One region of the Microbispora sp. NPDC088329 genome, then DNA from elsewhere that is predicted to be linked to it. Evidence: predicted binding sites of a transcription regulator. Region 1 holds the regulator's gene; the other holds the start of a gene.
The links. The regulator LexA, encoded in region 1, represses DNA repair genes until DNA is damaged. The targets are predictions, from matches to a motif close to TCGAACANNTGTTCGA.

Region 1 (4,196 bases):
ATCCTGAAGGACGACTGGGCCACGGTCGACCAGGCCAAGCAGAGCATCATCTCGCCGTACCTCATCCCGCCGGTGGGCGGCAACCCGCCGGTGTCGCCCTCGCCGCAGGTCTCGCCGAGCGTGTCGCCGTCGGTGTCCCCGTCCGCGTCTCCCTCCGCGTCCCCCTCGGTGTCGCCTCCGGTGTCTCCGTCGGCGTCGCCGTCGTCTCCGGATGGCAAGACCTGCACCGCCACGTACAAGGTCGCCAACCAGTACCCCGGCGGCTTCCAGGGTGAGGTCACGGTGAAGGCCGGTTCCTCGGCCATCTCGGGCTGGACCGTGAAGTGGGCCTTCCCGAACGGCCAGAGCGTCAGCCAGCTCTGGAACGGCACGCTCAGCGCGAGCGGTTCGAACGTCACCGTGACGAACCTGTCCTACAACGGCGCCCTGGGCGCCGGGGCCTCGACGACGTTCGGATTCAACGGCAGCTGGTCCGGCAACAACGGCGTCCCGTCCTCGGTCAGCTGCACGGCGAGCTGAGCGGGCGCGTCACGCCAGCGCGGCGGCGATCCTGGCCAGGATCTCCTCCAGGATCGCCGCCGACGTCGCGAAGTTGAGGCGGGCGAAGGTGTCGCCGCCTCCGTAGTTGGGGCCCGGGTTGAGCTTGACCTGGGCCTCCCGCTCGAGGAAGTGCGCCGCGCCGGGCACGCCGAAGTCGAGCCACGCGAGATAGGTGGCCTCGGGCATGCGGTACCCGACCGACGGGAGCCGCTCGGCGATGCGCCTGCGGTTGCGGTCCAGGATGGCCAGCACCTCCTCCAGCCACGCGTCGCCGTGCCGCCAGGCGGCCACCGTGGCCTCCACCCCGAGGACGCTGGGCGCCCCGTAGATGTGGGCGGGCTGGCGACCCAGCGCGTCCCTGGCGTCCTTCGCGCCGATGTGGGCCACCGAGCAGCGCAGGCCGCCCATGTTGAAGGCCTTGCTGGCGGAGGTCAGCGTGACCGTGCGCTCGGGAAGGATCGTGGCGAACGGGATGTGCCGGGCCGGAGCGTACGTCAGGTCGGCGTGGATCTCGTCGGAGATCACCAGCGTGCCGTGCCGGTCGGCGTACGCGGCGACGGCGTCGAGCTCCGCACGGGTGAACGAGCGGCCGGAGGGGTTCTGCGGATTCACCAGCAGGAGCACCCGGACGGGCTCGCCGGGGACCTCGAACCTGCCGTCGGCCGTCAGCGGCATCGGCACCAGGCGTCGGCCCATCCCGGTGATCGTGGCGAGGAAGGGATCGTAGGCCGGCACGTGCAGCGCCACCGCGTCACCGGGTTCGGTCATGACGTGCAGCAGCACTTGGAGGGCCTGGTTGAGGTCGGTGTAGGACCGCACGTGGGACGGGTCGGCCCGCCAGTCGTACCGCGCCTCCATGCGCTCGGCGAACGCCTCCGCCAGAGGGCCGGCGGTCGGCTGGTCCAGCCATGCGGGATAGCCGAGATCCGCGGCGGCTCGTCGCGCGATGGCCTCGGTGACCGCGCCGGGCACGGGGAAGTCCATGTCGGCGACCCAGGCGGGAATGACGCCGGCCTCGGCGTGCGTCCATTTGATTCCGTCGCGGGTGCGGGCCGCATCCAGGGACAGCGCATCCAGGGACAGCGAGTCGAATCTCATCCGACTCACCCTAATTGTCGCTTAGTGACCGCCGGAAAGGCGGCGTCGCGCCCCGCGGCGCGTCGCATCGCGGGGCGCCGGTGCTGCTACAGCTTCCGGAGAACGGCCGTGACCTTGCCGAGCACGGTCGCCTCGTCGCCGGGGATCGGCTCGTAGTTGGGGTTGTGCGGCACCAGCCACACGTGCCCGTCCTTGCGCTTGAAGGTCTTCACGGTGGCCTCGCCGTCGATCATCGCGGCCACGATGTCGCCGTTGTCGGCGACCGGCTGCTGCCGCACCACGACCCAGTCGCCGTCGGCGATGGCGGCCTCGATCATGGAGTCGCCGGAGACCTGGAGCAGGAACAGCGTGCCCTCGCCCACCAGCTGCTTGGGCAGCGCGAAAACGTCCTCGATGCTCTGCTCGGCGAGGATGGGGCCACCGGCGGCGATGCGGCCGACCAGCGGCACGTACGCGGCCGTGGGCCGGGTGAACCCGGCCTCCTCCTCGGGGGTGGCGTCCGGATCGACCCACAGCACCGGCTCTCCCGGCAGCCGGACCTCCAGTGCCCTGGGGCGGTGCGGGTCGCGCCGGAGGTAACCCTTACGCTGGAGCGCCGTGAGCTGGTGCGACACGCTGGAGGTGCTCGTCAGCTGGACCGCTTCCCCGATCTCCCGCATGGACGGCGGGTAGCCGCGCTGCTGGACCGAGTCGCGGATCACCTCGAGGATCTTCCGCTGCCTCGGGGTGAGGCCAAGCGAGTCGCGCCTGCGAACCGCGAGGTCGCTGACGCCATCCGCTTGCTCACTTCGGTCACTCACGATGCCACCTCTCAATCCGTGTTCCTCATGTCGCACAGAGCGACCGTACCGCGATTCAAGATCACCGTCAAACAATTGTTCGATATCCAGCGAAATCACCGATCTCGCCGTTCATCTCATCGTACGGGAGTTCGATCGATCCCGTGTTCGATTCAGCCGATCTTCTGTGGCGTCTGTACGCCCAGGTCAGACGCCGTGCATAAAACGGCGGGGAATGGTGCGTAAAGGGCCTATCGCGCGACCCGTGGGGCAGGTGGTGCGGCGGTGACGGGAGCGGCGACACGCGCACCGAGCAGGCACTTCCCGGCCCAGGGCCGGTTCGACTTGCGTTCAAGGTCGGGCACTTCTACGGTTGGACCACAACATCTAGTAGTCACAGCGGTGTAAGTTCACCACACCTTGTGTTCGGGATGTGCGTTCAGGGAGGCGATGAAATGCACTGTCCGTTCTGTCGCCATCCCGACACCCGGGTCGTGGACAGCCGCGCGGCCGAGGACGGGGCGGCGATCCGCCGCAGGCGCACCTGCCCCGAGTGCGGGCGCAGGTTCACCACCCAGGAGACCGTGCTGCTGATGGTGAGCAAGCGGAGCGGGGTCACCGAGCCGTTCTCCCGGGAGAAGGTCATCGCCGGCGTGCGGCGGGCCTGTCAGGGGCGCCCGGTCGGCGAGGACTCCCTCGCCCAGCTCGGGCAGCGGGTCGAGGAGAGCATCCGGGGCACCGGTGCGGCCGAGATCGCCTCCCACGAGGTGGGCCTGGCCATCCTGGGGCCGCTCCGCGACCTCGACGAGGTGGCGTACCTGCGCTTCGCGTCGGTCTACCGGGGCTTCGAGACGCTGGCCGACTTCGAGGCGGAGATCGAGCGGCTCCGCGCGGCTCACGGCCCTGAGGCCGAGGAGTAGGCGCCTTCCGGGGGGCCGGGACGAGGCGGACGGCGGCGCGCGACGGCGCGGCGTGACGATGAGGTTGTAACGAGCGTGGTCCGAAAGAGGGGCTCCACCGGGCCCTGGGAGGGGGAAATCATGACGGAGACCGTGAGCGGCACCGTATCGGGTGCGGGGGGCCGGGCCGGCAAGCGCCCGCGCAAGGGTCTGAAGATGAAGCGCGTCTTCACCACCCCGGGCGTCCACCCGTACGACGAGGTCCGCTGGGAGCGGCGCGACGTCGTGATGACGAACTGGCGGGACGGCTCGGTCAACTTCGAGCAGCACGGCGTGGAGTTCCCGGACTTCTGGTCGGTCAACGCGGCCAACATCGTCACCACCAAGTACTTCCGCGGGGCGGTGGGCACCCCGCAGCGCGAGTCGAGCCTCAAGCAGCTCGTCGACCGGGTCGTGGGCGTCTACACCAGGACCGGCCTCGAGAACGGCTACTTCGCGTCCGAGGAGGACGCGGAGATCTTCGACCACGAGCTCAAGCACGCGCTGATCCACCAGATCTTCAGCTTCAACTCGCCGGTGTGGTTCAACGTCGGCACCCGCTCGCCCCAGCAGGTGAGCGCCTGCTTCATCCTGGCCGTGGACGACACCATGGAGTCGATCCTCGACTGGTACAAGGAAGAGGGCGTCATCTTCAAGGGCGGCTCCGGCTCCGGGGTCAACCTCTCCCGCATCCGCTCGTCCAAGGAGCTGCTGTCCAGCGGCGGCACGGCCAGCGGCCCGGTCTCCTTCATGCGCGGCGCCGACGCCTCCGCCGGCACCATCAAGTCGGGCGGCGCCACCCGCAGGGCGGCCAAGATGGTCGTCCTCGACGTGGACCACC
Region 2 (4,196 bases), on a different contig from region 1:
ATCGAACCATCGGCCCGTCGTGCGGTCATCGCACGCTCAGCGCGCGCAGGGCGGACTTGAGCAGCGTGGCCACCTGGGGGGTGCGCCCGGCCGCGACCTCCGCCTCGGCCTCCGCGGTCACCGCCGCGACCGCCTCGTCGGCGTCCCTGGACGAGTAGCCGAGCCCGACCAGTCCCGAGTGGACCTGATCCCGCCAGACGGGCGGCGCCGCCGCGCCGTTCAACGCGGCGTCGACCGCCGCCGCCGGGGTGCCGAGTTTGTCCTTGAGTTCGAGCACGATGCGCTGGGCGCCCTTCTGGCCGATGCCGGGCACCATCGTGAGGGCCTTGATGTCGGCGCTCGCCACCGCGACGCGAAGCGCGTTGGGCGCGTGGACCGCGAGCATGGCCAGGGCCAGGCGCGGCCCCACCCCGCTGGCCGTCTGGAGCAGCTCGAACACCGTGCGCTCGTCGTCGGAGGCGAAGCCGTACAGCGTGAGCGATTCCTCGCGGACGACGAGCGAGGTGGACAGCCGGGCGGGTTCGCCGACGCGCAGCCCGGCCAGAGTGCCGGGGGCGCAGTGGACGAGCATCCCGACGCCGCCCACCTCGATCACGGCGCTGTCGGCCGTGATCGCCGCCACCTGTCCCGCTACGGATGCGATCACCGCGTGCTCCCTCCCCCGTCCGGCCGCCCGGCCGCGACTTCGCCGGGCGTTCCAGTCCTACCAGAGGCCGCGGACCGGGCACCGCCGGATCGGGCCCGGGCCAGGGCGTCGGCCAGGCGGTGCTGCACGCCGCCGCGCCAGACGTGACAGATGGCGAGGGCGAGCGCGTCGGCCGCGTCCGCCGGCTTGGGCATGGCGTCGAGCCGCAGCAGCCGGGTGACCATCGTGCCGACCTGCTTCTTGTCGGCGTTGCCGTTGCCCGTGATGGCGGCCTTGACCTCGCTCGGCGTGTGCAGCGCGACCGGCAGCCCCCGCCGGGCCGCACAGACGATCGCGACGGCCGACGCCTGGGCCGTCCCCATGACCGTACGGACGTTGTGCTGGGCGAAGACCCGCTCGACCGCGACGGCGTCCGGCCTGATCTCGTCGAGCCAGCGCTCGATCTCCGCCTCGATGACGACCAGCCGGGAGCCGATGTCGTCATGGGCCGGAGTGCGGACCACCCCCACCGACAGAAGGCTCAGCGGCGCGCCCGGCCGGCCCTCCACGGCGCCGAGACCGCACCGCGTCAGTCCCGGGTCCACACCCATCACCCGCAGCTGGGGCAACCGCACCGGCACGCCTCCCTGATCCCGGCCGGCGCGGCCACCCGTACGACCCCGCCGCCGCGCCGAACATCTGTTCGGCCGGTCACTCTATCGCGATCAGCGGCGACGCGGGGCGCGTCAGAAGTAGTCGATCATGTACGCGGCGCAGCCGAACGCGGCGTCCAGCGCGTCGTCGGCCTCGGGTGAGCCGCCGGTCAGCAGGCCGGCGCGGCGGAGCGTGGCGGTGGACACACCGGCGAACAGCGCGGACATCCCGCCGATGGTGAGCCGCGTCGCCTCGCCGGCCTCCCCGGCCTCCCGCGTCACGAAGCCGGAGCCGCCGTTCACGCGCAGCACCCACGTGCCCGTGTTGGCCTCGCGCTGGGGGTCCGTCACCACGAGAGGCGCCTCGATCGACACCCCGGCGGGGAAGCCGCGCCCCTCGACCGCGGCGGGCAGGTCGATCAGCCGGAACATCCACCGCGTCTGGGCGACCTCGTCCTTCGACCGCTCCCGCAGCATCCAGAGCACGGGGTCGGCCGGGTCCACGTAGGCGGTCACCGACTTCGCGACCGTCGAGGCGCTGCCGACCAGCGACCATAGGGCACGGGCCGTCGCCTCCGACCTCGCCAGCAGGTTGTCGACCTCGATGTCCCCGTCGCTCCAGCGGTAGACGACGAACCCGTCCTCGGCCAGGTAGCAGAAGTCGTCGTCGTCCTCCAGCCACAGGCGCCAGGTCCGCTCGTCGAAGCACAGCGGCCCGCTCGCGCGCGTGGCGGTGTGCACCCGGCCGATCAGCGCCACGAGCTCGGCCGCGTCGGCGGGGCCCATCCGGCGCAGCTTCACCGCGGCGCCGGGGTCGCCCAGCGTGCGCAGCGCCTCGGCGGGCACGGTGATCCGCTGGAACACGCCGGCGTGCTCGTAGCCCGCCTTCCGGTACAGCGGCGTGGTGGCGGGGTAGAGCGCGGAGACCGCGTGGCCGAGCTGCGCGCAGCGCTCGACGGCCGCGGCCGTGAGCGCACGGCCCACTCCCCTGCCGCGGTCCTCCGGCGACACCGTCACACCCGCCACGCCGCCCATCGACAGCGGGCGGCCGTGCCACCACTGGACGTACGGGTTGATCCTGGCCGCGCCGACGAGGCGGGTGCCGTCGAAGGCGCCCAAATAACGGCCCTCGGGCAGCATCGGGGAGACGAGCTTGCGCCAGGTGTCGGCGCCGGAGCCGGACAACGGGCCGAAGGCGCGCCTGCGGATGTCGAGGACGGCGTCCAGGTCGTCGCTCGCGAGATGACGGATTTCCACAACCGGCCAAACTATGCGGGCCCCGGCGGCCTCTGCCACCGGTTTTCCGCCCCCTGCCGACCTGGGGCCAAGGGCCCGTGGCCGGCCTGCGGCGTCACGCCTCGACCTTCTCCATGACCTCGTCGCTCACGTCGAAGTTCGCCCAGACGTTCTGCACGTCGTCGCTGTCCTCGAGCGCGTCGATGAGCTTGAAGATCTTGCGGGCGCCCTCCTCGTCCAGAGGGACGTTGAGCGTGGGGACGAAGCTCATCTCGGCCGACTCGTAGTCGATGCCCGCGTCCTGCAGCGCCTTGCGCACGGGAATCAGGTCGGAGGCCTCGCAGACCACCTCGAAGTTCTCGCCGAGGTCGTTGACCTCCTCGGCACCCGCGTCGAGGACGGCCATGAGCACGTCGTCCTCGGTCAGCGACCCCTTGGGGACGATCACCACGCCCTTGCGGTTGAACATGTACGACACCGAGCCGGGGTCGGCGAGCGAGCCGCCGTTGCGGGTCAGCGCCACACGCACCTCGGACGCCGCCCGGTTGCGGTTGTCGGTGAGGCACTCGATGAGGACCGCGACGCCGCCGGGGGCGTAGCCCTCATACATGATCGTCTGCCAGTCGGCGCCGCCGGCCTCGAGGCCGCCGCCGCGCTTGCGGGCCCGCTCGATGTTGTCGATCGGGACCGAGTTCTTCCTGGCCTTGGTGATGGCGTCGTACAGCGTGGGGTTGCCGTCCGGGTCGGGCCCGCCGGTCCTGGCCGCGACCTCGATGTTCTTGATGAGCTTGGCGAAAAGCTTGCCGCGCTTGGAGTCCAGCGCCGCCTTCTTGTGCTTCGTCGTCGCCCATTTGGAGTGGCCGGACATCGCCTAGAACTCCCTCACCATTTCGACAAAATACGAGTGCACCCGCGCGTCCCCGGTCAACTCCGGGTGGAAGGACGTCGCGAGCAGCGGTCCCTGTCGGACCGCGACGATCCTATCCCCAGCTTCGGTGCGGCCCAGCACCTCCACGTCGGGCCCCACCGAGTCGACCCAGGGGGCGCGGATGAAGACGGCCCTGATCGTCCCGCGTCCGGCGAAGTCGAGATCGGCCTCGAACGAGTCGACCTGGCGGCCGAAGGCGTTGCGGCGGACCACCATGTCGATGCCGCCCAGCGTCTCCTGGCCCTCGATGCCGCCCTCGATCCGGTCGGCCAGCATGATCATTCCAGCGCACGAGCCGTAGGCGGGCATGCCCTCCTTGATCCGCAGCCGCAGCGGTTCGAGCAGCTCGAAGGTGGTGGCGAGCTTCCACATGGTGGTCGACTCCCCGCCCGGGACGACCAGCGCGTCCACCGCGGCGAGCTCCTTCTGCCTGCGCACCGGTACGGCCGTCGCGCCGGACTCCTCCAGAGCGCGGATGTGCTCGCGCACGTCGCCCTGCAGGGCGAGCACGCCGATCTTGGGTGCGGACGTCACGGATTTCCCTCCTGTGGAGGCTCCCCATTGCGCGGTAGCCGCATTCAGGGTATGGCCACGGTCTTGTGCGCCCAAAACGCGGGCTTCGACGCGGCCGGGGGTGTCTGACGGATGCCGCCCGTCGATCTGTCAGATACGACCGAGTTTGGCCAGGGCGGGAAGAGCGTGGCCGATGGCCGAGCGCTCCTCCGGGGTCAGCACGCCCAGCCGGTCGCAGAGG

Region 2: ruvC (crossover junction endodeoxyribonuclease RuvC) is a predicted target of LexA. The motif match lies at 1,317-1,332, and genes of this name have one in related genera.

What each region holds. Positions count from the first base shown of each region.
Region 1 is NZ_JBFBIP010000012.1:133,187-137,382, reverse strand. Features, by position in the region: gene AB0O28_RS22780 (cellulase family glycosylhydrolase) at 1-519, shown strand, start outside; gene AB0O28_RS22775 (aminotransferase class I/II-fold pyridoxal phosphate-dependent enzyme) at 529-1,638, opposite strand; gene lexA (transcriptional repressor LexA) at 1,725-2,441, opposite strand; gene nrdR (transcriptional regulator NrdR) at 2,873-3,337, shown strand; gene AB0O28_RS22760 (vitamin B12-dependent ribonucleotide reductase) at 3,458-4,196, shown strand, end outside.
Region 2 is NZ_JBFBIP010000006.1:284,433-288,628, reverse strand. Features, by position in the region: gene ruvA (Holliday junction branch migration protein RuvA) at 26-646, opposite strand; gene ruvC (crossover junction endodeoxyribonuclease RuvC) at 643-1,245, opposite strand; gene AB0O28_RS15310 (GNAT family N-acetyltransferase) at 1,372-2,535, opposite strand; gene AB0O28_RS15305 (YebC/PmpR family DNA-binding transcriptional regulator) at 2,630-3,382, opposite strand; gene pdxT (pyridoxal 5'-phosphate synthase glutaminase subunit PdxT) at 3,386-3,976, opposite strand; gene AB0O28_RS15295 (MarR family transcriptional regulator) at 4,106-4,196, opposite strand, start outside.